Regions from separate parts of the Providencia manganoxydans genome, predicted to be linked through region 1. Evidence: riboswitches for the same ligand, from Rfam matches in the RefSeq annotation. Region 1 holds a riboswitch; each other region holds the start of a gene.

What was found. Region 1 has a riboswitch for thiamine pyrophosphate ahead of thiD (bifunctional hydroxymethylpyrimidine kinase/phosphomethylpyrimidine kinase). Riboswitches for the same ligand answer to the same signal wherever they lie in the genome.
Region 2: it holds a riboswitch for thiamine pyrophosphate, as region 1 does, so the genes downstream of both, thiB (thiamine ABC transporter substrate binding subunit) here and thiD (bifunctional hydroxymethylpyrimidine kinase/phosphomethylpyrimidine kinase) in region 1, are expected to answer to the same signal.
Region 3: it holds a riboswitch for thiamine pyrophosphate, as region 1 does, so the genes downstream of both, thiC (phosphomethylpyrimidine synthase ThiC) here and thiD (bifunctional hydroxymethylpyrimidine kinase/phosphomethylpyrimidine kinase) in region 1, are expected to answer to the same signal.

The regions. Positions count from the first base shown of each region.
Region 1 covers NZ_CP067099.1:2,050,886-2,061,164, forward strand. Annotated here, with positions in the region: gene yidA (sugar-phosphatase) at 1-60, opposite strand, end outside; gene JI723_RS09110 (helix-turn-helix domain-containing protein) at 173-556, opposite strand; gene mgrB (PhoP/PhoQ regulatory lipoprotein MgrB) at 1,142-1,273, shown strand; gene JI723_RS09120 (amino acid permease) at 1,470-2,852, shown strand; gene pagP (lipid IV(A) palmitoyltransferase PagP) at 2,921-3,496, opposite strand; TPP riboswitch at 3,772-3,862, shown strand; gene thiD (bifunctional hydroxymethylpyrimidine kinase/phosphomethylpyrimidine kinase) at 3,916-4,713, shown strand; gene fbaB (class I fructose-bisphosphate aldolase) at 4,758-5,807, opposite strand; gene yegS (lipid kinase YegS) at 5,853-6,758, opposite strand; gene trhP (prephenate-dependent tRNA uridine(34) hydroxylase TrhP) at 7,244-8,623, opposite strand; gene baeR (envelope stress response regulator BaeR) at 8,757-9,452, opposite strand; gene baeS (envelope stress sensor histidine kinase BaeS) at 9,449-10,279, opposite strand, start outside.
Region 2 covers NZ_CP067099.1:3,515,483-3,525,761, reverse strand. Annotated here, with positions in the region: gene rapA (RNA polymerase-associated protein RapA) at 1-1,119, opposite strand, end outside; gene JI723_RS16005 (DNA polymerase II) at 1,514-3,865, opposite strand; gene thiQ (thiamine ABC transporter ATP-binding protein ThiQ) at 3,917-4,624, opposite strand; gene thiP (thiamine/thiamine pyrophosphate ABC transporter permease ThiP) at 4,617-6,221, opposite strand; gene thiB (thiamine ABC transporter substrate binding subunit) at 6,197-7,201, opposite strand; TPP riboswitch at 7,262-7,380, opposite strand; gene rppH (RNA pyrophosphohydrolase) at 7,494-8,027, shown strand; gene ptsP (phosphoenolpyruvate--protein phosphotransferase) at 8,032-10,278, shown strand.
Region 3 covers NZ_CP067099.1:488,168-498,446, reverse strand. Annotated here, with positions in the region: gene JI723_RS02170 (alkaline phosphatase family protein) at 1-124, shown strand, start outside; gene JI723_RS02165 (ABC transporter permease) at 181-1,029, shown strand; gene JI723_RS02160 (ABC transporter permease) at 1,016-1,834, shown strand; gene JI723_RS02155 (ABC transporter ATP-binding protein) at 1,834-2,850, shown strand; gene JI723_RS02150 (HAD family hydrolase) at 2,871-3,533, shown strand; TPP riboswitch at 4,029-4,140, shown strand; gene thiC (phosphomethylpyrimidine synthase ThiC) at 4,329-6,278, shown strand; gene thiE (thiamine phosphate synthase) at 6,262-6,900, shown strand; gene JI723_RS02135 (HesA/MoeB/ThiF family protein) at 6,962-7,720, shown strand; gene thiS (sulfur carrier protein ThiS) at 7,708-7,908, shown strand; gene JI723_RS02125 (thiazole synthase) at 7,911-8,681, shown strand; gene thiH (2-iminoacetate synthase ThiH) at 8,678-9,799, shown strand.

The DNA.
Region 1 (10,279 bases):
TTGGTGCTGAGAGTTGAGTAGAGTACCATCTAAATCAATTGCTACCAGTTTAATTGACATCAACGCCTCCGGTTAATGATGTTTTACTGAAGTACCTTACTCCATTTACATTAAATGTAAATTATCTAAATATGAAAAGTATTACTTAGCTAGATAATTCAAGTAGATAACTTTAATCATGAGTATGGCTCAAATGCAAAGGTTCTTTGACGTCTAAATCAATATCCCCATTTTGCCGAAAATCGAACGGGGTTATCCCATATTCTTTTCGGAACATATAGGTGAAATGTGATTGGGAACCAAACCCAAAGTCCAGCGCGATATCAAAAATGGATTGTTCGCTGTTTCTAAGCAGGTTAACCGCGCCCGCAAGACGACGTTGACGGATGTATTTACCCAACGAAATTCCAGTCACTTCTTTAAAAATTTTTTGCATATGCCATAACGAATAGCCTGAATAGGCAGCAAGTTCTTCTAAATGGATAACTCGACCTAAGTGTTCCTCAATCCATTTACTTAGAGCATAGACAAGTGCTAAATGATTATCTTGTGGCATCTCAATTAATTACTGAAGTTGTTGACTTGTGCATGTGAAATTTTGTTCAAAACAGCAATATTTTAGTTAACTCGATGAGTTAAAGCATTATTCCTCAATTTTGCTACTAAGAACAGTAGTAAAACATCTGCTATCCGAACCCAAAACATGAGCGTACTACTGGAACTGGGAAACTCACCATGAGCCTGTAGTAACTCAGACCCCAATTAGAAAAACATAATCGTAATATGCTGAGAAAATCAGCGTTAACAGCTTATGTATTAAAATGGAGTAGCTGAAGTATACACAACTTCGTTTGAACATGACAAAGGCTGGTTGTGCGGTATTAGCTGTAAATCGATGAAAAAAAAGCCAGTTAGGCAGTTTTTTTATTAATTAGTGTGAAAAGTGAGCATAAATACAAAAATTGCTATGAATCACGTATTTTCCTCAAATTTCCAAATAATGGTTACTGTAAAATTAAATATTAAAAAGTTATACATTAGTTACTAGGATGATGTTCTTTATCTTTGGATGCTGTGTAATTGTTTGAAAAATATATATAAATATTTTTTGTATTGAAGGAGAAATTGGTTGAAATACAAATTGGTCATCGCTATTTTTGCTGTGATAGCTTGTGTTTTTTTATATCTATTAGCGATGGATAGGTTGTGTGATCAAGGTGGTGAAAACTTTATATTTGGAATATGTCAAATAACTGACTTATTACCGTTTTGATTTTACCCTCTAATACGCCATACTGTGCTACTTCTGTTTTTTATCACAAACTATCAACTTTTAATCAGATAGGTTTGCTGATCCAGCAGGGAACATCTTTAAGTGGTGTTGTTAATAACAAAATTCAAATAAACTTGTATGCTTAACTCAATAAATAGAGATAACAAGCAAGTAATAGGATGATAAGGGTAAAGTTATGGCGCAAGAGCAGCAGACGCTAAAGCGTGGGTTAAAGAATAGGCATATCCAGTTGATTGCTTTAGGAGGAGCAGTTGGTACAGGGCTGTTTCTCGGTATCGCAACAACTATAAAGATGGCAGGCCCTTCGGTATTGTTAGGGTATGCATTATGTGGGTTTATTGCCTTTTTAATTATGCGTCAGCTGGGTGAAATGATTGTTCAAGAGCCTGTTGCCGGTTCATTTAGTCATTTTGCATTTAAGTACTGGGGTGGTTTCGCTGGTTTTCTATCAGGTTGGAACTATTGGTTTATGTTCATTCTTGTTGGAATGACCGAACTCACCGCCGCAGGTGAATATATGCGCCGCTGGTGGCCTGAATTGCCTATTTGGGTTTCCGCTGCGGTATTTTTTATTGCGGTTAATGCAGTTAACTTAGTCAACGTTCGCTCTTATGGTGAAACAGAATTTTGGTTTGCTCTCATCAAAGTGATCGCGGTTATTGCCATGATTATATTTGGCTGTTATTTGCTGTTTAGTGGCAAAGGTGGACCACAAGCGAGTATCACCAATTTATGGGAGCATGGTGGCTTTTTTGCCAATGATTTTATTGGGCTCTTAATGGCATTGGCGATTATTATGTTCTCTTTTGGTGGATTAGAATTGGTTGGGATCACCGCAGCAGAAGCAGAAGAGCCTGAAAAAAGCATCCCAAAAGCGATCAACCAAGTTGTTTATCGTATCCTTATTTTCTACATTGGCTCATTGACCGTACTGTTGGCACTTTATCCATGGGTTAACTTAGATGGCAAAACGAGTCCATTTGTCCTGATTTTCCATGAATTAGGTGACATGTTAGTGGCGAATGCGTTAAACGTCATTATTTTGATTGCCGCGCTTTCTGTCTATAACAGTGCTGCATACTGTACTAGCCGTATGTTATTCGGTTTAGCTCAACAACAAAATGCCCCGAAATTTCTTGCCAAAATCAACAAAGGTGGCGTACCGGTCATGGCATTAATTGTGTCAGGGATCGCAACATCTGGCGGTATTTTGATTAACTTTATCATGGAAGGTAAAGCATTTGAGTTACTGATGACATTGGTTGTGACCACGTTGGTGCTTAACTGGATCATGATCTGTATCTCTAACTTAAAATTTAGAGCAGAGATGAACAGACAAGGGATTGAAACTAAATTTAAAAGTATCTGGTATCCATTCGGCAACTACTTATGTTTAGCGTTTTTAGCGTTGATATTAATTATTATCTTAATGATGGATGGTTTAAGAATATCTGTGCTAATTATGCCAGTATGGATTGCTGTTCTGTGGGTTGGCTATCAGTTTTCAGGTGCGAAAAAACAAGAAAATGCGGATAAGAAAACGCAATTAACACAGTAACAATCAATAAAACGGCCGATGCGATAATCGTCATCGGCCATTTTTATTTAGCAAATAAAGTTAAGCAGTTACCACTGCCAACGCAGCCATGCAAATAACACGTTACCGTTATTATAAGTTCCTGGTATATAGGTTGCCTGCAACGATAGCTTGTCATACTCGACAGAAACCAGCGGTAGCGGTACTGGGATCGGAATATAATAATAATCATCCCTTGCGGTAACACTTAATGTGAAACCTGCACCCATTCTAAAACCATCTAATTCACCGGGTACCCACATCTTTTGGAAACCATAGCCGACAATTGGCTCCACTTTATTATGTGAGTCCATAAATGCCATGGCGTATAGTGCATGCCAATCATTATCTTCATCGTAGCGATACTTACCAAGCCCAAAGCCCCATGGATTTTCATTATAGCTATCAGTTTTTTCTTTATCGTAAGTAAAGCGGTTATGCCAGGTTAATACTGGGAGATACAGCTCATATTGATCTGAATCCCATGTGGTACTGACATTTCGGGTAAATTTATCCCATAGCCCCTCAGATGGCTGTTCTGTTGAGGTTGATGAAGCGGCGCAGACAGAAGAAGCAATCAAAAAGGAGGCTCCTACAGCTAGCTGCAATTTTTTGTTAACTCTCATTGTAAATCCGATTCAGGTTAATGCACGTCTTATGTTATAGGTTGAAATATTAATAGTGAGAATGAATATTATTTCTCACAAAACGTTATGCTTACTAATTATTTTAGATTACCTAGATGTGATATAACAGCACTAATTTAGTTTATCTAATAGTGGTGTTCGTCTTAATTGTATTGGTATTTGTATACAAGATATTGCATTTTTTGGCTGTGCTATGGCGATTAAGAGATAACGGCAGTAGTTTGTTATGAGAAAAAGTGCGATACTAATCAAGTAGTTTTGGCTCGGGGCGTCGATAAAGACTGAGAAGCACCCGTATTACCTGATCTGGATAATGCCAGCGTAGGGAAGTCGGAAGCGTCAATAATAACCCTTCCAATATGACCACTCCTTACTCTGTGCTTTAGGAGTGACATTTCATGAGAATCAATGCGTTAACCATTGCAGGAACCGACCCATCTGGTGGTGCGGGGATCCAAGCCGATTTGAAAACATTTTCTGCGCTCGGTGCCTATGGTACCAGTGTTATGACAGCATTGGTTGCGCAAAATACTCGCGGTGTGCAATCGGTACATAAACTCCCCGGTAGTTTTGTGGCTGCGCAACTTGAATCAGTGCTAAGTGACATCCGCATTGATAGTGCAAAAATAGGTATGCTATTTAATCAAGAAGTGATTTCTGTCGTCGTCGATGCCCTTAAGCAATATAGTATTCCCCATGTAGTATTAGATACCGTTATGGTTGCTAAAAGTGGTGATCCACTATTACTTCCAGATGCGGTAGATGCAATGAGACATGAGTTACTACCACTAGTATCGTTGATCACACCTAATTTACCTGAAGCAGCGGCCTTACTTGATGAGCCTGTAGCTAAGACAGAGAATGAAATGTTAAACCAAGGTCAGCGGCTACTTAAAATGGGGTGTAAGGCCGTATTAATGAAAGGCGGGCATCTAAGTGACGCACAGAGCCCTGATTGGCTAATTACTCCTAATGGAGAATGGCGTTTTACCTCCCCAAGAGTTAATACGCGGCACACTCATGGGACAGGATGTACCTTATCAGCAGCGCTTGCTGCATTAAGGCCTCGTTTTACTGACTGGTCAGCGACTATACCTGAAGCAAAAGCTTATTTACAGGCAGCATTAGAACAGGCGGATAGTTTAGAAGTCGGCTCAGGTATTGGCCCTGTGCACCATTTTCATGCATGGTGGTAAGTCATTAAAAGGCCCTTTGTGTTTGAGGGCCTTTTAAGTATTAATTAAGCGATAGTAACTTCTTTGCTGAGGTAAACATCTTGTACGGCATTAATCAGTGCCACACCTTCTTGCATCGACTTTTTAAATGCTTTACGACCTAAGATCAGACCCATACCACCTGCACGTTTATTGATAACAGCGGTACGTACCGATTCACTTAAATCATTTTGTCCTGCGGCTCCACCTGAGTTAATCAACCCAGCACGCCCCATATAGCAATTTGCTAATTGATAGCGAACGAGATCGATAGGGTTATCTGTGGTCAGTTTAGTGTAGACGCGTTCATCAGTATGACCAAACCCAATGGCTTTATAACCCCCGTTATTTTCAGCCATTTTCTGTTTTACAATATCAGCACCAATGGTTGCTGCGATATGGTTGGCTTGACCAGTTAAGTCCGCACTTGAATGATAGTCCACACCGTCTTTTTTAAATGCAGGATTACGTAAATAGGCCCATAACACGGTTACCATACCGAGTTCATGTGCGCGTTCAAATGCCGCAGAAATTTCTTCAATTTGGCGGCGTGATTCAATTGAACCGAAATAGATTGTCGCTCCAACGGCAACGGCACCCATTTCAAAGGCTTGTTCGACGCTGGCATACAATGTTTGATCATATTGAGCAGGGTAGCTTAGCGTTTCATTATGATTTAGCTTAACTAAAAATGGAATTTTATGTGCATAACGGCGTGAAACGGAAGCCAGTACACCATAAGTCGAAGCAACACAGTTACAGCCTGCTTCAATCGCTAATTCAACAATGTTTTTTGGATCGAAATAGAGAGGGTTTGCCGCAAATGATGCCGCCGCAGAATGCTCTACGCCTTGGTCTACAGGAAGGATAGAAAGATAGCCTGTACCTGCTAAGCGCCCATGATTAAACAGAGTTTGCATTGAGCGAAGAACACTATTGGGACGATTATTGTCGATCATAACACGGTCAACAAAGTCAGAACCCGGCAAGTAAATATTTTCACGAGGAATGGTTTGGCAACGGTGGTCTAAAAGAGTGGATGCTTCGGAACCTAACAGCTTGGCAATATCAGTCATGACTTCCTCCATTTAACAAAGTCTAAGGGATGTTAATCATTAAATTTAAGATAACAAGCCACATTGAGGCGGTAATCGGCAGTGGATCGCTTCAGGTAGTAATTCAAAGGTGAATGTTTCACCCGAAAGGGGCTCGCCATCTAAATTAAACACCATTTTATGCGGTGAAGAAATTTTTACCCAACAACTTGTTTTTTCAATTAAATGCTGATTTTTCTCACTGGAGAACAAATTGGTGAGTAGGGCAGGGATCACATCACGAGCAGGTACAACCAATAAATTCAATTGACCATCGTTGATCAGAGCATCAGGGGTTAATAATTGCCCGCCACCTGCTTGTTTTCCATTACCGACTGCGACGACTAAGGTTTCGCCTTCCCAGCTAAAGTGTTCTGTTTCAATTTTACAGGTATCTGTTTTGAGTGTATCAGGTCGTAGTAAGCCGTTAATGACATAGGCTGCGCCGCCGAGAGCAGATTTTAATGCTTCAGGGGTTTCTGTCGTGATACGTGTCCCAAAGCCGCCTGTTGCCATATTCATAAAAAACGATTGATGGTTAACCCTAGCAATATCTATCGCAAATGATTTACCTTTTACTGCTAATGACAAGGCGGCGTGTATATCCATTGGGATATTGGCACTGTTTGCAAAATCATTAGCAGTGCCTAATGGAAGGACACCGATGGCGGGGCGCTGTGTTTCAGGTAGCTGCATTAATGCACTGGCTACCGCATTTATTGTGCCATCGCCACCACCGGCGATGATAGTCTCTATTCCTTGGTTGACAGCTTCATTAAGGTACATTGGCAGCTCACTGACTTCCCAAGGAATGCGTACCAAAATGTTATGGCCTTCTTCACGTAGTTGGTAAACCGCTTTTTTGAGTTCTGGATTGGCTGATTGTTTACTATTAAGAATAATGAGGGCGCTATGTTGTTTATGAGTAGGCATGATATTCCTTGAAAGAAGAAAATACGGTTGTACTCGTTATACTTCAAATTACAGCGTTTTTCCTCTAGCTGTACTTCGAGTTCATTTAGAATATAAAAGTATAGTCTCAATCAAGAATTAATAAATAGTCACATTGAGCGATTATGTTGATGATATATTTTGTGGAGTGCAAAAAAGAAATGGCTAGCTCAAGGGAGATTGAGCCAGCCAAGGAGGTGGTTCCTAGTCTTACTTTATGACTTTCTAGTTCTTCATTTTCGAGAGTGACTATACGATATTGAATAGCTAATTGTTGTGATCTATTGCATAAAAATGGATATTAAATACATTTTAACGGCTCAATGCGATTTTTGAGAATGATTATCAATTGTTATAGTGGTTTTTGTTGCGGATAATTTCATTGTGAAAGATAAAAAATGCTAGAAATTCAATTAATTAAATTAATGATTTCTAGCATTAACGGTGACTAGCGCACTAATCGCTAATTAAGCATGAGTTGTCGTTTCTGATTGGTGTGGAGAGCGGGTAGTTGTACCCGGTAAATTACGAATCAACAAACCAAAATTCACATCAACATCATCAGGCACAGGTAAATAAACGATATGGCCATTACCCGGCGCAACGTCAATAGCTTCGCCTTTACGGTTTTGTAATGCATCAAGGGTAAAGACAATATTTCCCGCAGGAGTCATCAATTCTAAGCTATCACCTAGGCTAAATTTATTTTTAACATCCACTTCTGCAAGGCCATTAATACGCTTACCGGTAAATTCACCGACGAACTGCTGGGTTTCAGAGACAGAATAGCCATATTCATAGGTTTGGTAAGCATCGTGAGTATGACGACGTAAAAAACCTTCAGTGTAACCACGATGTGCTAAGCCCTCTAAGGTTGACAGTAATGTCGGATCAAACGGCTTACCTGCGACGGCGTCATCAATTGCACGGCGGTATACTTGTGCAGTGCGTGCGCAGTAATAAAAGGATTTAGTACGACCTTCAATTTTTAATGAATGAACTCCCATTTGAGTCAGATTTTCTACATGTTCAATCGCACGTAAATCTTTAGAGTTCATAATATAAGTACCATGTTCGTCTTCGAAGGCGGTCATATATTCGCCCGGACGCTTGGCTTCTTCAATCATAAAGACTTTATCAGTCGGTGCGCCTTCACCTAGGGTTGGTGCAACATTTTTGACAGGGATCGGTTCATGTACATGAACGATATTGCCCACATCATCTTGTTTACCTTCTTCGACTTTGTATTCCCAACGACAAGCATTGGTACAAGTGCCTTGGTTAGGGTCACGTTTATTGATGTAACCAGACAGTAAGCAGCGGCCTGAGTAAGCCATGCAAAGCGCACCGTGGACAAACACTTCGAGTTCGATATCTGGAACTTGTTTACGGATTTCAGCGATCTCTTCGAGAGAAAGCTCACGAGATAAAATAACCCGAGTAAGTCCCATCTGTTTCCAGAATTTTACCGATGCCCAGTTAACTGCGTTTGCTTGTACCGATAAGTGAATATCCATTTTAGGAAATGCTTCGCGTACCATCATGATCAGCCCCGGATCGGACATAATCAGTGCGTCAGGTCCCATTTCAATAACAGGGGTTAAATCACGAATAAAGGTTTTCAGCTTTGCATTGTGTGGCGCAATATTAACGACAACATAGAATTTTTTGCCAAGATCATGGGCTTCTTGGATCCCTTTGGCTAGGTTTTCATGGTTGAATTCGTTATTACGTACACGGAGGCTATAACGCGGTTGCCCTGCATAAACGGCATCTGCGCCATATGCGAATGCATAACGCATGTTCTTTAAAGAACCGGCTGGTGATAATAATTCTGGAGTAAACATATTTGTTCTCAGTCTGATGTCAAGTCAGTACTTCCTTCTTATGAGGAAGCCTTTTTAAGGGAGGCGATTTTAGCGCTGTTTGCAAGAAAATTAAAGTATTCCCTACAAAATGTACTGACATTGAGTCATCAGTTTAGACTTCATCCCATCGATAACCTAAACCATAAATAGAACGAATAAAGGTTTTTTCATTATCAAGTGATTCCAGTTTTCGGCGTAGGTTTTTGACATGACTATCAATGGTTCTATCCGTGACAATTCGGTGATCATCGTACAAAATATCGAGCAGTTGATCGCGTGAGAACACGGTTCCCGAATTATCTGATAAAAACTTAACCAGTCGAAACTCAGCGGGTGTTAACTCAAGTAGTTGATCACCATAACGGACTTGGAATGCGCTTTCATCAATAATTAACTGGGTTTTCTGTTTATCGGGTGTCGTTGTATGTTGGCAGCGACGTAAAATGGTTTTTACCCGAGCCACCACTTCTCTAGGACTAAAAGGTTTACAGATATAATCATCAGCGCCGATTTCTAAACCAAGTAAGCGGTCGATCTCTTCGGTTTTGGCGGTGACCATAATAATCGGGATTTCACAAAATTTACGTAACTCGCGACAGATGGTTAACCCATCCATGCCAGGTAACATGAGGTCGAGTAGAATGATATCTGGCTGGTGCTGTTTAACATAATCAATTACTTCATTACCCCGTTGTAATAGTGAAGGTTGGTATCCAGCAGCTTGAAGGTAGTCATAAAGTAGTTGACCGAGTTTCGGTTCGTCTTCAACAACCAGTACATTCGCACTTGAAGGCTCTAACACTGTCACTGTTCATTTTCCTTTTGTTTCAACGGTAAATGGATAGCAATACGTACTCCACCTAATGGGGAAGCGCTGGCTTGTATGCTACCTTTGTGTGCTTCAATAATATTATAGCAAATTGCTAAACCGAGGCCAGAACCGCCACTAGCGCGACTGCGCGATCCCTCTGCGCGATAAAATCGCTCAAAAAGATGGCTACATTGTTCGCTAGTTAGGCCGGGAGCACTGTCTTCCCAATATAGTGAAAATTGATTATGTTCAATAACGGCTCGAATGATGATTTTTCCGTTCGCGTCGGTATAGCGTAGGCTATTTTCCATTAAATTATAAAGTAATTGCAAAATGCGATCAGGGTCGATATTGATAATTTGTTGATTTGGCAAATGTGTTTCCACTGTGATCTGCTTCTCTTCCAAACGCCAACGTACTTGACCGATGACCATATCAATCAAGGGAATAATATCCGCTGATTGAAGGCGATAGACGAGTGATCCTCTATCGGATAAAGATAATTGATGTAAGTCGTTAACTAACTTAATTAACGTATGGGTTTCCGCGAGTAAAGAGCTGATAGTCTCAGGCGTTGCTTGGCGTACGCCATCTTGTACGGCCTCAAGTTCACCTTGCAATACCGAGAGTGGGGTACGTAATTCATGCGAAATATCTGCCATGTAATCACGACGCATATGTTCATTTTTTTCGAGTGTTGATGCGAGATGGTTAAAATCTTTGGCGAGTTGACCGAGCTCATCGCGACCGACCTCAGTAACGCGGGTGGAGAAATCGCCATTCGCTAATTGGTTGGTCCCATCCAACAATCTTTTTATGGGTTT
Region 2 (10,279 bases), 1.5 Mb from region 1:
GAGTAAGTTTTGCTGGTCGTTAGTCAGTTTATTACCCGAGAGTAATAATGATACTGCATCGGCAATAGGGCGGTAGTTTGATTGCTCATCAAGAAATTCTTGATAATCGTGAAAACGATTAGGATCAAGTAGGCGTAAACGTGCAAAATGGCTTTCTTGTCCAAGTTGCTCAGGCGTTGCGGTTAACAATAGAACAGATGGTACACTTTCAGCCAAGGTTTCAATAACTTGATATTCACGGCTAGGGGCGGCTTCACTCCATTGTAAATGGTGAGCCTCATCGACAACCATCATGTCCCAACCCGCTTCGACGAGTTGGTCAAAACGTTGTTTGTTGCGGCGAACAAAATCTAAAGAGCACAGTACCAGTTGCTCAGTTTCAAATGGATTGTCGCTATCGTGTAGTGCTTCGCTGTAGCGACTATCGTCAAACAGTGAGAAACGCAAATTAAAGCGGCGTAGCATTTCAACGAGCCATTGATGCTGTAAGCTTTCAGGAACAATGATTAATACGCGCTCCGCACGACCCGCCATCAGTTGTTGATGGATAATCATACCTGCTTCGATAGTTTTTCCTAAACCGACCTCATCCGCCAGTAGCACCCGAGGGTGATGACGCTTGCCGACTTCGTTGGCAATGTGCAATTGGTGAGGAATTAAACTAGCACGAATGCCTCGTAAACCTGTTGCCTGATGCTTGACTTGTTCGCTTTGGAATTTACGTGCGCGATAACGTAGTGCAAAGCGATCCATGCGGTCAATTTGACCGGCAAATAAGCGATCTTGTGGCTTATTGAAGGTTAGTTTGCTATCGAGAAAGACCTCTCTCAGATTAACATCCTGCTCTTGTGTATCGAGGCGCGTACCACAATAAGTGAGTAATCCGTTATCTTCATTAACGCTCTCGACTTGTAGCTGCCAGCCTTCATGGCTTGTAATGGTATCACCTTCGTTAAACATCACACGGGTGATGGGGGCATCATTGCGTGAGTAAAGTCGGTTTTCACCACTGGCGGGAAAAAGTAAAGTCACCATTCGGGCATCAATAGCCACAACGGCGCCTAATCCGAGTTCGCTTTCTGTATCGCTGATCCAGCGCTGACCAAGAGTAAATGGCATAGGTTTAACTCAGTTCCATAATTTTGATAGTTTATTTTTAGACTGTTGCAGGCAAATCATTTCATTGCCTTCACCCTGTGTTGGAAAATAAGAGTGTTAATTTTTGTCGTTGCCGGAGTGACAACGATTACTCAGTATCCCGCAGATTTTGTGCAGTAAAGAAGTGCGAGATATCAAAGGGGCGATATATTAATTCAAGCGAGGCTTATCGTCACCTGTTAAAAAAACAACAACACATAAGGAATTCTATTATTTTTGTAGGATCATCGAATATGTTGTTTTCTTTGATATCAACAATAGATAAATCCAATCACTGTTTATTATAACACTTGACTCGTAACTCACTATTGTAGCAAAAAATCGCACAAAATTTAAGCCTAGTTGAGCATCATTATCAAAATAATAAAGTAATTTGCCCAGTTAACAGCGTATCAAAATCTTCTTGTAAAAAAGGTAAAATAGCATCAGCAATTGGCTTTATTTGTTTCAAAATATAATGTTCGTAATCCGGAGTTGCGGTAATAATCTCTAGTGGCTCTGGCCCTGCAAGTGTGATGATATAGCTTATCCAACCGCCATTTTGATACTGCTGAGGGCGCTGTTGCTTTAAATTGTACTCATCTGCTTGGCGAGCGGCTCTGACATGTGGGGGCACATTGCGTTGATAGTCCGATAGCTTACGGCGTAAGCGTTTACGATAAACAAGGCGGTCGTCATATTCACCATTACGAATGGATTGGACATATTCACGAATAAATTCACGGTATGGTTGACGATGAAAAATTCGTGTATACAGCTCTTTTTGAAAGTACTGTGCCAGTGGTGTCCAATCAGAGCGGATAGTTTCTAAGCCGCGAAATACCATTTTTTCACCGCTGAGCCCTGCATAGCGCTTTTTACTGCCAGATTCTGAACCACGGATTGTTGGCATTAAAAAACGCCGATAGTGGGTTTCAAATTCGAGTTCTAACACACCTTCTAGTTGCCATTCGTCTTGTAAATGCTGTTTCCACCAATTATTCACATAATCACGTAGTTCGAAGCCAATTTTTTGAGCTTGTTCCTCACTGTGAGCTTCTTTTAGCCACACAAATGTTGAATCGGTATCGCCATAAATCACTTGATAACCTTGGGACTCAATCAGCTCTTTAGTGATTTTCATGATTTCATGACCACGCATCGTAATTGATGTAGTAAGACGAGGATCAAAAAAGCGGCACCCTTCAGCCCCCAGTACACCAGCAAAAGCGTTCATAATAATTTTTAATGCCTGCGAGAGCGGGGCATTATTTTCTTTTTTGGCTTTATCACGGCCTTGCCAGATATGGCTGACAATATCTGGCAAGCAGTGCACTGTGCGCGAAAACCATGCATTGCGAAAACCTGAAACAGAATGCTGTTTTTCGGGGTGGGCTAGTCCTTCGATCATCCCTGCGGGATCAATTAAAAATGTGCGAATAATTGAGGGATACAAACTTTTATAGTCGAGCACCAGTACAGAGTCATATAAACCGGGTTGCGAATCCATTACAAAACCACCTGGGTTATGCTGTAATTTTTGCTCTGTAAGGTTTGGAGCGACAAAACCTAAACGATGTAACCGAGGTATATATAAGTGTGAAAACGCCGCGACTGAGCCTCCCATGCGATCGACAACTAGCCCCGTTACGGTAGCACGCTCTTGCAGGAAAGCCATCAAATCGGTTTTTTCAAAAATGCGATGGACTAAAATACAGTCCTGAATATTGTAATGAGCAAGTGCGGGTTTATCGTATTGAAAGCGGCGATTGATCTCATCCATGCGATCATAAGGGCTATCAATGGCTTTGCCTTCACCTAATAAAGTTTGGGCAACAGCTTCAAGGCTAAAAGAAGGGAAATTCCACGTGGCGGCTTTTAACGCATCAATGCCATCAATAATCAAACGACCTTCGGCAGATGCGAAAAATACCCCTTGTTTGAAGCCATGTTCACGCCATTCTAATTTTTTACCTTGGCGACCAAATAATAGCGGTATGCCATAACGCTCCGCATGTTTCTGTAGCACATTTAAGTCGAATTGGATCAAATTCCAACCAATAATTGCATCGGGATCATATTGCTGTATCCATTGATTAAGTTTATCCAGCAATTGTGGTCGACTACTGACATAAACTAAGCGATGCGCATCGGTGAGCGCTGGACCTTGCTCAGGCCCCAACATAAATACGACATCATCACCACAGCCAGATAAGCCTATTGAATATAATTCGCCATGTTGGCTGGTTTCGATATCTAAAGAGACCGCTTTAATCGTTGGACGATAATTTTCACATGGTTTGAGTAGATATTCCCCTTGTTGATTACGTGAAAACCAAACGGGCGCAGTAATAAAGCGCTCCATAAGATAACGTTCACATGGGCGAATATCGGTTTCAAGTAATGAGATACCCAACTCTAGGCAATTTTTATCTAAATTCTGGAGCTGTCGATATTGGGGGCTATAAATCGCATAAACTTTTTCACGTTGAAAATCTCTTAACTCAATAGGCCGATAAGCCATATTAGCTTGCCCATCAAGTAAATGTTTGACTTTTGGTAATAACGATTGAGGGATAAACGCAACGGCTTGTTGATAGGGAACAGTGACTTTACGTGGGCCATTATCTGTGATCAGCCAATAACTGACTTCAACGCCTTGGCGAGTATCTCTCCAATGGCGGCTAATAATGAAGCCTTTTTCAGCGGGGGACATAAATTGGGGCATAGCTGGCTCGCATAAAAATCAACGAACCTACTATACGACAGGGGTGGAAATTTATACAGTATTTTTTGTGATGCCAAGTAACTCAGCAGCGAGGCTATCTCCCCGTAATAATTCCTGAGTACTACCGTCGTAGGCTATAGTGCCATCAGCAATTACCAGTGTTCTCGGTGCTATTTGTAAGGCATCTTCAATGTTATGAGATACCATAACTAAGGTGATGTTTTTTGTTTGGCAAATGTCATCAAGCAGTAATAGCATTTCATTGCGTAAAGCCGGATCGAGAGCAGAAAAAGGCTCATCAAGTAGTAAAATAGGCTGCTGGCGGATCAAGCAGCGCGCTAAAGCTGCACGTTGTCGTTGTCCTCCTGAGAGCTGAGCTGGGAGCCTATCAAGAAATTCATAAAGGCTAACTTGAGCTGCGATCAATTCAACTTGCTGCATTTGTGAATTACTTAAGCGTAAGCCTGGATGCAAACCTAACCCAATATTTTGCCTAACGGTTAAATGAGTGAATAGGTTGTTTTCCTGAAATAGCATTGATACAGGGCGTTTCGCGGGAGGGGTAAAGGTATGATCAGTTTCATTTAAATAAATAGAGCCACTTCTGGCAAATTGGAAACCGCTGATCAAACTGAGCAAAGTACTTTTTCCTGCGCCGCTTGGTCCCATAACGGCAACGCGTTCACCTGCCTGGATAGCAAAATCAAATCGCATGTTTAGGTTGTCATACTGATAATCCAGTTTATTTAATTTAATCATGCTGTTTTCCTGATATGCGCTCAAGTAGGCTGAATAAGCCAAAACATAATAAAAGAAGCACCATCGCAGTGACGGCTCCATCATTGGTTCGATAGGCACCAATTTGCTGGTAAAGGTAATAAGGCAGCGTGCGGAAGTCGTCATTACCAAATAAAGCGACTACGCCAAAATCACCAATGGAAATCACACAAGCAAAAGCAAGAGCTTGGGCGAGTGGTTTCTTCAATGCTTTTAATTCAATGATCCGCAGCCGATTTAGCCCACTGATGGCGAGTGAGTGGCACAGTGGGTTATAGCGTTCTGCCAGATCTCTCATTGGGTTTTCGAGTACTTTTAATGCATAAGGAATCGCGAGTAATGCGTTGGTCATGATCACTAATGCATAAGGGGATTCTGGAATACCGATTGTTTCATTAAACAGAATAAAAAAGCCAGTCGCAAGCACGATACCGGGCATAGCTAAAATGAGCAATCCACTCAATTCCATCGCTTGCCCTAGTTTAATCGCTCTACGTAAGCGTAATTCACGGCTACTCCATAACAGCATCATCGTGAGGAATACACATAATGTACCTGCGCAAATAGCAATAAATAGCGAAGTGGAAGCGGCTTGCCACAATGCAGATTGACTGAGTACCTCAAATAAGCGTCCATTTAGGCCATCTAAAATAATAGCCAGTAAAGGTGGAATTAAGAGTAATACAGCTGCGCTGATAATGATGGCATCACGGATACGGCGAAAATAGTTATCAGCCGGATCGTACCAATGATTATGTTGGCTGTGACCAATTGAAAATAAGCTATTGATTTTTTGGCTGAAGAACATTAAACCGACACAGAAAAAGAGTTGGATCAAGGCTAAAATGGCGGCTCTACCGAGATCAAAATCATAGTTGAGAGCCTGATAAATGGCTAATTCTATCGTCGTAGCCGCTGGGCCACCGCCTAAAGCCAACACGGTTGCAAAGCTTGCAAAACACAACATAAAAATCAGTGATGCGGTTGGTAGCATTTGCCGACGTAAATAAGGCCACTCTAAAATGCGAAATTGCTGCCACTCATTAAATCCTAACTGAGCTGCAATTTGTCGTTGTTCAATAGAAATATTTTCTAGCGATTGTAAAAGCATACGTGTTGCTAATGGCATATTAAAAAATATGTGTGCAAGCAATATGCCTTTGAGACCATAGGGAGTGAACTGATATTCCAATCCAAGCAAATGATACAGCTGAGCCAGCCAACCCGTTTTACCATAAACAGATAAAATGCCAAATACCGCCACTAAAACGGGTAATACCAAGGTCATGGCGCAAAGACGTAATAATAATGTTCGTCCAACAAAACGCCGCCGAAATAGCGCCCGAGCCAGTAGAATAGCGGGTAAAACTGAGAATACAGCAGATAAAAAAGCCTGCCAAAAAGTAAAGCCAATGACATGCCATAAGTAGCTATCACTGATTACATCGCTAATGGATATTTCAGGTGAAAAAACATACAACGCACCAAAAGCAAGCAATGCAACTGTGATTAGCAAACCGGAGGCTAATGCCCCCGGGATCAGTGATTTATTCATTATCGACTGACAGCGGATTGCCATAGACGAACCCATGCCTGACGGTGTTCAGCAACTTCTTTCGCACTAAATTGTAACGATTTTTGAGGGATAGGTAGTGAGTTATACACCTCTGGAAGTGGTATATCGATCACAGGATACATCCAGTTAGTCGTTGGTAAGGTACTTTGGAAATCAGGGGTTAACATAAATTGTAAAAACTGTTTGGCGAGCTCAGGTTGATTGCTGTTTTTTAATCGTGCTGCAACTTCCACCTGCATATAATGTCCTTCCTCAAACAAAGCGGCTGCATAGTTATCTTTGTTATCGTTTAACATTTGATAGCCCGGAGAGGAGGTGTAGCTAAGAACAAAATCCCCTTCGCCTTTTAAAAATAAGCCATACGCTTCACTCCAACCTTTAGTCACAGTTAACGTTTTATTAGCCATTTTTTTCCAAGCATCCGCAGATTGGTCACCATAAAGTTTTTCAATCCACAATAGGAGGCCAAGCCCTGGAGTACTGGTTCTTGGGTCTTGATAAATGATTTTCCACGGTTGGTCGCTATTTAATAGCTCATTCATGCTTTTTGGGGGCGTTGTGATCTTACTTGTGTCGTAGATAAAAGCAAAATAGCCATAGTCATAAGGGATAAAAGTTGCATTATTCCATTCGATTGGCAGCTTCATGGCTTGCGTATTGATATCGGCAGGAGCGAATAGCCCCGTACTTTCAGCAGAATCAATGAGGTTATTATCGAGCCCTAGTACGACATCGGCCTTACTTTTTTTCCCTTCCATACGCAGACGGTTAAGTAAGGCAACACCATCACCCAGTGAAACCAATTTTAGTTCACAGTCACATTGCGCTTCGAAATTCTGTTTAATTTGTGGGCCTGGACCCCATTCAGCAGCAAAAGAATCATAAGTGTAAACAGTCAGTGTTGGCTTTTCTGCCCAAGCAAGATGAGTAAAGCTAACGGCCGTTAAGGTAATTAATGCGCTAAAGAATGATTTTTTAAACATTTTTATTCCTGCGTTAGAGTAAAAGCTACACAGGATTTGAGAGGGCACCATGGCGATAAACATGGATGATAGCTCAAATCCCTACGCCGGTATTGCCCGGATCAGGTTCTACGGGTGAGTTCTCAGCCTATACTCGTCATACTCTGAGCATAATAATTTCGGCACCCCGTTGAGACAGTCGCTATTGTAGTGTCTTTACGCATATCTGCAAACTCTATTGATATAGGTTTACCAGTTAGGGTATGTGTGAAACAATTAGCCATCTTTCAAATTTGGTTATTGAGGTAGTCTGGTGATCGATGATGATGGCTACCGCCCGAATGTAGGAATTGTAATTTGTAATCGGCAAGGGCAGGTTTTATGGGCTCGCCGCTATGGTCAACATTCATGGCAGTTTCCACAAGGGGGAATTAACCCCGGTGAATCGCCAGAACAGGCTATGTACCGAGAGTTGTACGAGGAAGTAGGCCTACAACGTAAAGATGTTAGGTTGTTAGCTTCAACGCGCAATTGGCTGCGTTACAAATTACCCAAGCGTTTGGTGCGTTGGGACACAAAACCTGTTTGTATCGGGCAGAAACAGCGTTGGTTTTTACTACAGCTGCAATGCAATGAAGCCGATATAAACGTTCAGCGCAGTAAATCGCCAGAGTTTGACGGCTGGCGATGGGTGAGTTATTGGTATCCCGTAAGGCAAGTGGTGTCTTTCAAACGAGAAGTATATCGCCGAGTAATGAAAGAGTTTGCACCTGTTGTGATGCCTCTACAGGAACAAAAAACGGCACAAAGACCTGCGTTTAATCACCGTAGGCGCGGGGCAAGGTAAGATCATGTTGACGCGTCTACGTGAGATTGTTGAAAAAGTCGCGATGGCGACAAGTTTAACTGAAGCGTTGGAAGTTTTAGTAAACGAAACATGTAATGCGATGCAAACTGATGTTTGTTCAATTTACTTAGCTGATCATTCACGTCAGTGTTACTACTTAATGGCAACCCGCGGGTTGAAAAAACCTAGCGGGATTGCTATTCGTCTTGGATTTGATGAAGGGGTTGTTGGTGCTGTTGGCCGTCAATCTGAAATGCTCAACCTCGCCGATATCCGCGAGCATCCTGAATTTAAATATCTCCCTCAACTCAAAGAAGACCGGTTAAAAGCCTTTCTCGGTGTGCCGATTGTTTACCGTCGTCAACTATTGGGTGTATTGGTGGTTCAACAACATGAACGTCGTTTCTTCAATGAAACCGAAGAATCGTTTATGGTGACATTGTCAATGCAACTGGCGGTTATATTGTCTCAAGCTCAAGCGAAGGGGATTTTTGGGCAGTATCGACAAAGTCGTCTGAAAGCACTTCCTGTTTCTCAAGGCATAGTGATGGCTTATGGCTGGCAGGATAGTTCACAGCCCTCCTTTGAAAGTATTTGTGAAGCGACGGCACTCGACCAAAACATAGAAAAACAGCGCCTTATCGCAGCGATTGAAAATGCTGCTTCAGAATGCCGACGTCTTAGTAAGCGTTTTATTGCTAACTCGCAGAAAGAAAGCGCAGCAATTTTCGACCTCTATAATCATTTGCTGCATGACCCACAATTAAAAAAACGATTATTTGATGCTATTGAACAAGGAGCTGTGGCTGAATGGGCCGTTAAAACGGTCATAGAGGATTATGTAGAACAATTTTCTCGTTTACATGATTTGTATTTGAGAGAGAGAGGTGCCGATCTCCGTGCTTTGGGACAACGTTTATTATTTCATTTAGATGATAGTTTGACATCGGTTGATCAGTGGCCTGAGCATTTTATTTTAGTTGCCGATGAGCTAAGTGCTAGCGTCTTGGCAGACATGCCTCTTGAGCAGCTTGTTGGCGTGATAGTACGTGATGGTGCAACACACTCACATTCAGCGATTTTAATTAGAGCGATGGGGATCCCCGCCATTATGGGGGCAGATATTGACCCTTCCTTGCTCCATAATCGTTTTTTGATCCTCGATGGTTATCGTGGTGAAGTATTCATTGAACCTGAAAACATAATCGCCCAAGAGTATAAGCAAATCATTGCTGAGGAAAATGTTCTCAGTCAGCTAGCTGAAGGAGCGTTAGAGCAAGACGTTACTTTGAAAAATGGTGAACCTGTTCACATTCATCTTAACGCAGGATTAAGTCCTCGCTATGAGCAACAAATTAATGTGGCTGTAGATGGTGTGGGACTATATCGCACAGAACTGCCTTTTATGTTACATAATGGCTTTCCATCGGAAGATGAACAAAAACAGTTATATCAAGAGATACTACAGCTATTTATTGATAAACCTGTCGTGCTGAGAACATTAGACATTGGTGCGGATAAGCAATTGCCTTATATGCCTATTAGTGAAGAAAATCCCTGCCTAGGTTGGCGCGGGATCCGTGTAATGTTAGACCAGCCTGAAATTTTCTTGATCCAACTTAGAGCCATGCTACATGCGAATATTGAGACGCAAAATCTACGCATCTTATTGCCGATGATCACCAGTATTAATGAGGTGGATGAAGCGCTCAGATTAATCAAGCGTGCAAATGAAGAGGTGAGTTTGGCTACAGGCAAAACGCTGATAATGCCGAAAATCGGGGTAATGTTTGAAGTTCCTTCTTTGCTGTTCCTCCTTCCTGAATTAAAAAAACGTATAGATTTTATTTCAATTGGTACCAATGATTTAACTCAGTACTTGTTAGCAGTTGATCGAAATAATACCCATGTTGCCGCTATTTACGATAATTTACACCCATCAATGCTGAGATTTTTGGCTAAAGTTAATGAAGAGTGTGATCGCCTCGGTTTACCTGTAAGCGTATGTGGTGAAATGGCAGGACAACCTCTAGGGGTAATGGCGCTAATAGCCCTTGGCTACCGGTCTTTAAGCATGAGTGGAAGAAGTGTTCCTCGAGTGAAATACCTGATCCGTGGCCTACATGCGGGTAAAGTTGAACAATTGGTTCCCGAAATCTTAGCGGCGGAAACGAGCAATAATATCCGGCAAATAATTAGCTTATTTTTGGAAAAAAATGGGCTTGGTGGCTTTGTTCGGGGTGGGATCTAAT
Region 3 (10,279 bases), 1.6 Mb from region 1:
CTTTTCACACCAAGCAGCATGTCGTGTAGAACAAACTGCGCTTTGTGGAACCGTTTGTGCCCTGCTCGGTGTTGACTATGTAGATAAAAATATCTGTAACGAGCTATTGGCAGGAGACAAATAATGGCTGACATCAGTACTCGCTACCAGCAAGCAAGCCATCAACAAGGAAAAATAGCGATGTACAAAAAATATTTTTCACGTTTTCACTGGCAAGCTGCTCTGCTAACGCTACCTTTTCTGATCCTGTTCTGTTTATTCCAAATTGCTCCCATGATTTGGGTATTCGTGAATAGCTTTATCTATGAAGAGAGTTGGTCTTTTGCAAATTATCTTGAAATTTTTAGCAACGATTTTTATCTGCAAGCTTTTGAAAACACTATGTGGTTATCGATTATTTGTAGTGTGATTGGCCTGCTAATCTCTGCTGTGACTGCATTTTCAATTTATAAAATGCAGGGCAAAATTCGCAGCATGATGATCTCTTTCACGACCATGGCAAGTAACTTTAGTGGAGTCCCGTTAGCCTTTGCTTTTATTATTATTTTAGGATTTAACGGGGCAATTACCCTACAGCTTAAAGCATGGGGGATTATTGAAGATTTCAATATCTACAGCGCTAGTGGGCTCATGGTGTTGTATATCTACTTCCAAATTCCACTTGGGATTTTATTACTTTACCCCGCTTTTGATGCTTTAAAACCTGAATGGGAAGATGCCGCCAAAACCATGGGGGCGAGCAAGTTTTCTTATTGGTGCAAAGTAGGCATTCCTGTCATTGCACCTGCATTATTGGGAACATTTATTATTTTAGTTGCTAATGCGGTAGGTGCTTATGCAAGTACATATGCACTGACAAGTGGCAATTACAATCTTGTCACGATCCGTATAGCCAGCCTTGTTTCAGGTGATCTCTATTTAGAACCCAATATGGCAGCTGCATTATCGGTACTGCTGATCATGATCCTAGGGTTTATTACTGCCATTCATCATTGGCTGTTAAAACGGAGCTACCATGCCAAGTCATAGCATGACAACAAAAACAAGCCACAACTCAGGACTGTGGCTGCATAAATTAATTCTGATTAGTGTCGTCAGTGTGCTTGCGCTACCCATTGTTGCAACCTTTATTTATTCCATTGCAACACAATGGGGAGCAACCATACTGCCTGATGCTTTATCGCTAAAATGGTATCTACAGCTATGGCAAGATCCGCGATTTTTACTCGCCTTTGGCCGTTCATTGATTATTTGTTTTGGCACATTACTGATTAGCACCTTAGTCATTTTGCCGATGACCTTCGCGGTGTTCTATCGATTCCCAAAACTAAAAGGATTGATGGATTTATTGATCATCCTACCATTTGCTATTCCCCCTGTCGTTTCCTCCGTCGGGCTATTACAAATTTTTGCCGATGAGCCTTTTATGTTAGTGGGTACCCCGTGGATCCTAATTGGCACATACTTCACTATCACATTACCTTTTATGTACCGCGCACTGGCGAATAGCTTCCAAGGCATTAATTTACATGATTTGATGGATGCAGCACATTTACTAGGATCAAGTACTTTTAAAGCCTTTTTATTGATCATATTGCCGAATATCCGCAAAGGATTATTAGTCTCTTTGCTAATTTCATTTTCATTTTTAATGGGTGAGTTCGTATTTGCCAATATTTTAGTCGGCACCCGTTATGAAACATTACAAATTTACCTGTTTAACATGCGTCAAACCAGCGGCCACTTTACCTCTGCGTTAGTGATGTCCTATTTCCTATTTACTCTACTACTGACTTGGCTAGCGACTCGTATGAGTCGTTCTGGAGATGAATAATGAGTTATGTGATTGCTGAAAATTTAACTAAATCCTTCGGCCAAAACCAAGTGTTCTCAAATATCCAATTTACGATTGAAAAAGGTGAGTTCATCACTCTATTAGGACCAAGTGGCTGTGGAAAATCAACATTATTACGTTGCATTGCCGGCCTTGAACAACCTGATAACGGTGAACTGTATATCAACCGTAAAAACATTACCCAGCAAGCCGCTCAGCAACGTGGGGTTGGGATGGTTTTTCAAAGTTATGCCTTGTTCCCAAATATGACGGTTGAAGACAACATTGCCTTTGGTTTGAAAATGCGCAAAGTGGAGAATAGCGAGCGTAAAAAAGCCGTTGCCGAAGTGATCGATATGGTGGAATTACAAGGCAAAGAGCAACAATTTCCTCATCAACTTTCTGGCGGTCAGCGTCAGCGCGTAGCCTTAGCGCGTGCTTTAGTGATGAAACCTCAGATTTTGTTACTTGATGAACCCCTTTCTGCACTTGATGCACGTATTCGTAAACACTTACGCCAACAGATCCGTCACATTCAACGCGAACTCAAACTGACCACCATTTTTGTTACTCATGATCAGGATGAAGCCATGATCATGTCTGATCGCATCTTTTTAATGAATAAAGGGGCGATTATCCAAAGCGATACCGCCGAAAATATTTATACTCAGCCTGCAAGTGAATTTGTCGCCCGCTTTATGGGCAACTATAATCTTGTTGAAGCGGAAAAGGCTAACGCATTACTCGGCCTGAATTTGCAAGGCACACTCGCTATTCGCCCTGAATCCATTTATGTTAAAGAAGCGGGCCGTCACTATGGCGATCATATTTCACACCCTGTTGATGCCATCATTGTTGACCACCAACTATTAGGCAATATTATTCGTTATTCAGTGAATACCCAAGTGGGCAACATGACTGTCGATTTACTTAACCGTTCATCGGAGCGTTTATTTGAACCCGGTACACGACTCGAGTTAATGTTCAATAAAAATGAAATTCGTGCGCTCAGTTAGCCGAAATGGAAAGGAATACAATGCATAATAAATTGGCTATTTTTGATTTAGATGACACCTTAATCGAAGGAGATAGCAGCGTATTGTGGACACAATACTTATGGGACAAACAGGTGATCACCGACCCACGTTTTGTTGAGGCTGATAAACAGATGATGGCTCAATATAACGCGGGCACACTTGATATGACGACATACCTGCGGTTTAGCTTACAAGCGCTGTCAGGTATCACCACTCAAAAAATTGATTCATGGCTAGATGATTTTATCGATGAAGTGATCATCCCTCGAATGTACCCAGAGGGGATCCGCACTTTAGAACATTATCGGCAACAAGCGATCCCGATCATAGTGATCTCTGCAACTGTTTCATTTATTGTGAAGAAAGTCGCTCAACGCTTTGGTGCTGACGTGGCCATGGGGATTGATATTAAACAACAAAATGGTTGTTATACGACTGAAATAGAAGGTATTCCCACCTTCAAGCAAGGCAAAGTTAAACGGTTATTGCAATGGATCAGCCACCAGCCAATCACTGATGCTTATTGTTATTTTTACACCGACTCCGCCAATGATCTGCCAATGTGTCAATTTGCCGATGAAGTGTTTATTGTTAATGGCGATCAAAAGCTACAACAAGCCGCAGAAGAAAATAATTGGCGGCAGTATCGTTGGCACTTATAGCCTTATTTTTAGTTTGAATACACCATTATTTAAATATGATTTGTCTCTAGCCCATAGATATGTGATTTCCCCTAAATCACACATATGTCATTTCCCCTAAATCACACATATGTCATTTCCTCTAAATCACACATATGTCATTTCCTCTAAATCATTCATTCGAGAAAAAGGCGGCAAGTAAAGATATCCCAAGGAGCATACACAAGTATGTGACTTGGGTAGCTGAGCGCGGCCAACGCATTTATCGTATGAATGATGACGAGGAAAGACAAGTAAAGATATCCCAAGGAGTGCATACACAAGTATGTGACTTGGGTAGCTGAGCGCGGCCAACGCATTTATCGTATGAATGATGACGAGGAAAGACAAGTAAAGATATCCCAAGGAGTGCATACACAAGTATGTGACTTGGGTAGCTGAGCGCGGCCAACGCATTTATCGTATGAATGATGACGAGGAAAACGCTTGAGAATAATGGGGAGAACACTATACTGGGATCTCTTGTCGGAGTGCTCAGTGGTGTAAACCACGGGCTGAGACCGTTAATTCGGGATCCGCGGAACCTGATCGGGTTAATACCCGCGAAGGGAACAAGAGTAATCATTTAGCGTCTAATTTTGGTTGTTTCGCCGCTCACCTTTAGGTTGATGAAAAAACTAGCAATATGGCGAAACTAATAGTACCGCAAAATTAACGCACAACGTCTTACCATTACTCCATCCGACTCCAGACAAGCAACTTTCTTACGATAAACCAGAGCAATATGTTTGCTCGTGACAATGTCAGGAAATTGCTATGTCCCAAAATAATGTTATCCCTACAACTGATCTTTCGCCGAAAGCAGCACCTGCTCGCACCCGTAAACAACAACGCGATGCTGCTGAAGACTTCATCAACACCATTTCTGGTGTTTCATTTCCAAATTCACAACGTATCTACCTTACTGGCTCAAGAGATGATATTCAGGTTCCTATGCGTGAGATACAGCTCTCTCCAACCCTGATTGGCGGTGATAAAGATAACCCTATACTGGAAGACAATGAGCCAGTTCCTGTTTATGATACTTCAGGCCCTTACGGCGATCCCGCTTCAGACCTAAATGTTCATAAAGGGTTAACAAAAATTCGTGAAGGTTGGATACGCGAAAGAAATGATACCACCCAAGTCGACAGCCTAAGCTCTGACTTCACACAGCAACGTTTAGCCGACGCAGGACTCGACCATTTACGTTTTAATCATCGCCCACAGCCTTTAAAAGCACTCGCTGGTCACTGTGTGACTCAACTTCACTATGCACGCAAAGGCATTATCACGCCAGAAATGGAGTTTATTGCTATTCGTGAAAACATGGGTCGCGAGCGTATCCGTGGTGAAGTATTACTTCAGCAGCACCCAGGCCAAAGCTTTGGAGCCAATCTACCTGAAAATATTACGCCTGAATTTGTTCGCCAAGAAGTTGCTGCGGGTCGCGCTATCATTCCAGCCAATATTAATCATCCTGAATCAGAACCGATGATTATCGGCCGTAACTTTTTAGTCAAAGTTAACGCCAATATTGGAAACTCCTCAGTAACCTCTTCTATTGAAGAAGAAGTCGAAAAACTGATTTGGTCGACTCGCTGGGGTGCCGACACTGTAATGGATCTGTCCACTGGCCGTTATATCCATGAGACTCGTGAATGGATTTTACGCAACAGCCCTGTACCAATCGGTACCGTTCCTATCTATCAAGCGTTAGAAAAAGTCAATGGCGTTGCTGAAAACCTCACTTGGGAGATGTTCCGCGATACGCTACTTGAGCAAGCCGAGCAAGGTGTCGATTACTTCACCATTCATGCAGGTGTCCTACTTCGTTATGTGCCAATGACTGCGAAACGTCTCACCGGTATCGTCTCGCGTGGTGGGTCGATTATGGCGAAATGGTGCCTATCTCATCATCAAGAAAACTTTTTATATGAAAACTTCCGCGAAATTTGTGAAATCTGCGCCGCCTATGATGTTTCTTTGTCATTGGGCGATGGATTGCGCCCCGGCTCCATTCAAGATGCCAATGATGAAGCGCAATTTGCAGAATTACATACATTAGGTGAATTGACGAAAATTGCTTGGGAATATGATGTTCAAGTGATGATTGAAGGCCCGGGACATGTGCCAATGCAGATGATCCGTCGTAATATGACCGAAGAGCTTGAACATTGTCATGAAGCCCCGTTCTACACACTAGGCCCACTGACGACTGATATTGCACCTGGTTATGACCATTTCACTTCAGGGATTGGTGCTGCAATGATCGGTTGGTTTGGCTGTGCAATGCTGTGTTATGTCACACCCAAAGAGCATTTAGGCTTACCGAATAAAGAAGATGTTAAACAAGGGCTGATCACTTACAAAATCGCCGCTCATGCCGCTGATCTCGCCAAGGGGCATCCCGGCGCACAAATTCGTGATAATGCCATGTCTAAAGCACGTTTTGAGTTCCGTTGGGAAGACCAATTCAATCTTGCCTTAGATCCTGACACGGCACGTGCTTATCATGATGAAACCCTCCCGCAAGCTTCTGGTAAGGTGGCGCATTTTTGTTCCATGTGTGGACCTAAATTCTGCTCGATGAAAATCTCACAAGAAGTTCGTGATTATGCCGCGAAAAAAGAAGCGGGTATGGAGCAAATGTCTGAAGCATTTCGCTCTCATGGTAGCGAGTTGTACCACAGTGCAGAGGTTGTGACCGATGAAAAAATTGCCTAATACCCCTTTTCCACCAACAGAACGGTATCTCGGTTTGTACCCTGTTGTGGACTCTGTGGAATGGATTGAACGCCTGCTAAATGCAGGTGTTACTACAATTCAATTGCGTATTAAAGATAAACAAAATGATGAAGTACGTGATGCTATCCAACAAGCCATTGCACTAGGAAAACAACACAACGCACGCCTCTTTATCAATGATTATTGGCAATTGGCTGTTGAACTTGGTGCTTATGGTGTTCATCTCGGACAAGAAGATCTTGAAACAACCGATCTTGTGGCGATACACCAAGCGGGATTGCGTTTAGGTGTTTCAACTCATGATGAACACGAACTTGCCATCGCTAAATCAGTGCGCCCTTCTTATATCGCAATGGGGCATATTTTTCCTACTGAAACGAAGGTGATGCCATCATCCCCTCAAGGACTGGAAACCCTAAAATCGATGGTTGAGGCAACGCCTGATTATCCCACTGTGGCTATCGGTGGGATCTCTATCGATAAAGTACCAGCGGTACTCGCAACTGGGGTAGGTAGTGTTGCGTTGGTTAGTGCGATCACAAAAGCTGATGACTGGTTAGCGGCAACCAAAAGCTTGTTGCAACTCGTCGAAAATCATTGATTACCTGAATCAAACCGATCGTTTGTGCCTCAAGCCGATCGGTTAATTCAAGGAGCATATCATGTTAAATGATCAAGAATTTATGCGTTATAGCCGTCAATTATTACTCGAAGATGTTGGTCCTGAAGGGCAAGCTAAGCTCAAAGCAAGCAAAGTATTAATTGTTGGCCTCGGCGGTTTAGGTGCCCCTGCTTCACTTTATTTAACGGCGGCAGGTGTCGGTGAATTATGGCTCGCAGATCACGATGAGTTGCATATTTCTAATCTGCAACGGCAGATCCTGTATAGCACCGATGACATTCCACAATCAAAAGCAAAACTCGCTTCTGAGCGGCTTAAAAACTTAAACCCTTTAGTCAAAACACATGTGCTACAGCAGAAATTAGATGCGAAAACGTTACTGCCTTTAGTTGAGCAAGTCGATTTAGTGCTTGATTGCTGCGATAACATGGCCACTCGGCATGCGGTCAATGCAGCGTGTGTCCTTACCAATACGACATTAGTCAGTGGTAGCGCGGTGGGTTTTGGCGGTCAATTAATGGTACTTGAGCCACCATTCAATCACGGTTGTTATGCCTGTTTATATCCAGATCAAGAAGAGCCACAGCGGAATTGCCGTACTGCGGGTGTACTTGGTCCTGTCGTTGGTGTGATTGGTACATTACAGGCACTAGAAGCAATCAAATTACTGATTGGGTTACCTTCATCACTCAGCGGTAAGTTGCGATTATTTGATGGTAAAAACCAACAATGGAATACATTGCAGCTGACACCTTCAGTTGAATGTCCAGTCTGTCGAGAAGAAACATGCGCCTTATAATTAATGACCAACCGATGGAGTTTAGCGCTCCCTTAACAGTGACTCAGTTGTTAGCGGCTCTACAGCAAACTACTGCGGGTACAGCATTAGCCATCAATCAAGTCATCATTCCGCGTCATCAATGGGATTCGCATACCGTGAATGACCAAGACAATATTTTACTGTTCCAAGCTATTGCAGGGGGCTAAACATGTTAACAATTGCAGATGTCACTTTTCAATCACGCCTTTTTACAGGTACAGGTAAATTTGCCAACTCGACTCTGATGCAAGATGCTATTTCAGCATCAGGTAGTCAATTGGTCACGATGGCCATGAAACGTATCGATTTACGTGGCAGCAATGATGGCATTTTGCAGCCATTGCAAGAAATCGGCGTAAAGTTACTACCAAATACATCTGGCGCTAAAAATGCCCAAGAAGCCATTTTTGCTGCGAGATTAGCACGTGAAGCGCTGGGAACTCATTGGGTAAAACTGGAGATCCATCCTGATGTGAAATATTTGCTACCAGATCCAGTCGAAACACTGATTGCAGCGGAACAGCTGGTCAAAGAAGGATTCGTCGTTCTGCCTTATTGCAGTGCCGACCCTGTTCTTTGCCGTCGCCTAGAGGAAGTCGGTTGTGCGGCGGTCATGCCTCTTGGAGCGCCGATTGGTACTAACAAAGGGCTGGCAACCAAAGAAATGTTGCAAATCATTATTGAACAAGCAACGGTTCCTGTCGTCGTTGATGCCGGTATTGGTGCACCAAGCCATGCTCTCGAAGCGATTGAAATGGGGGCAGATGCTGTACTGGTTAATACTGCCATCGCGGTGGCTAAAAATCCTGTTCTCATGGCTCAAGCATTCAAATTAGCCCTAGAAGCCGCTGAGTTTGCGCGACTTGCAGGGCTAGCAGCCACAAAACAGCATGCCGAAGCCTCTAGCCCATTAACTGAGTTTTTGGGGGCATTACAATGAACAACAGTTTCCGTCAACGCTGGCAGCAGCTTGATTGGGATGATCTGACATTACGCATCAATGCGAAGACCACTCAAGATGTTCAAAATGCACTTGCTCGCGACACACTTATATTAGACGATTTTATGGCACTGTTATCACCAGCAGCGCGCCCATTTATTGAACCTATGGCTCAAAAAGCTCAGCGATTAACTCGCCAACGCTTTGGCAATACAGTGGGTTTCTATGTGCCATTATACCTATCCAACCTATGTGCTAATGATTGTACTTACTGCGGTTTTTCAATGAGTAACCGTATCAAACGTAAGACTCTCGATAAAACGGAAATCATCAATGAATGCGAAACCATCCGCAAAATTGGTTTTGATAGCTTGTTATTGGTCACTGGAGAGCATCAAACAAAAGTAGGCATGGATTATTTTCGCGAGCACTTACCTACGATACGCCGCTATTTCAGTTCATTAATGATGGAAGTACAACCACTTAGCACAGAGGAATACGCAGAACTGAAAACATTAGGGTTAGATGGCGTCATGGTTTACCAAGAAACTTACCATGAACCCGCCTATCAATTGCATCATCTTAAAGGTAAAAAACAGGACTTTCACTGGCGATTAGAAACCGCAGATCGCCTAGGCCAAGCCGGTATCGATAAAATTGGCCTCGGTGCTTTAATTGGATTATCAAACAATTGGCGTACTGACTGCTATATGGTGGCAGAACACCTTATTTATCTACAAAAACGTTATTGGCAAACCCGTTACTCGATTTCGTTTCCTCGATTACGTCCCTGCGCTGGTGGTATAGAGCCCGCCTCACTCATGAGCGAAACTGAATTAGTACAACTGATCTGTGCATTTCGTTTGCTAGCTCCGGATGTAGAACTATCGCTCTCAACACGTGAATCACCCTACTTTCGTGATCACGTTGTTCCCTTGGCTATCAATAACGTCAGTGCAGGATCAAAAACCCAGCCGGGAGGCTATGCAGATGACCACGCAGAGCTAGAACAGTTTTCTCCACACGATAACCGTAGTGCCGCTCAAGTCGCTCAATCACTGATCCGCGCGGGGCTACAACCCGTTTGGAAAGATTGGGATGGTTACTTAGGTCGTTAGCCTATCTTTACCTTATCGACATGTTGAGTGGTCATTTGGCGATAAGTAAATGAAAAATGCTGAAAACCAAATATGAGCACTACATTAGCCAGCTTCAAGGACGAAGCTGACTCTTCGAGTCACTATTAAACCGTTTATACGCCAAATAATTTAGAATATGCAGCTAGCACGAGAGAGAGTAATACCATTTGTATGAATTAACATAGCCACACTACGGTAATAAAAAAAACGGTAATTTGAAATACAACAATATATAGCTTATTATTAACCTTTCTTTATCATTTAAGTCAAATTTACACTGATTATTTTTAACTTATTTATTTAGATTTTATAAAATAATAGAAAAAGCAAAATACACATCGCGAACAATTCAAAAACACGTCAACAAAAAATAGGCATTCGTTATTAAATTCATTATAAACACCCAGCATTACCACAATAAATCAATATATTACAACAAATCATTATTATATTAATAAA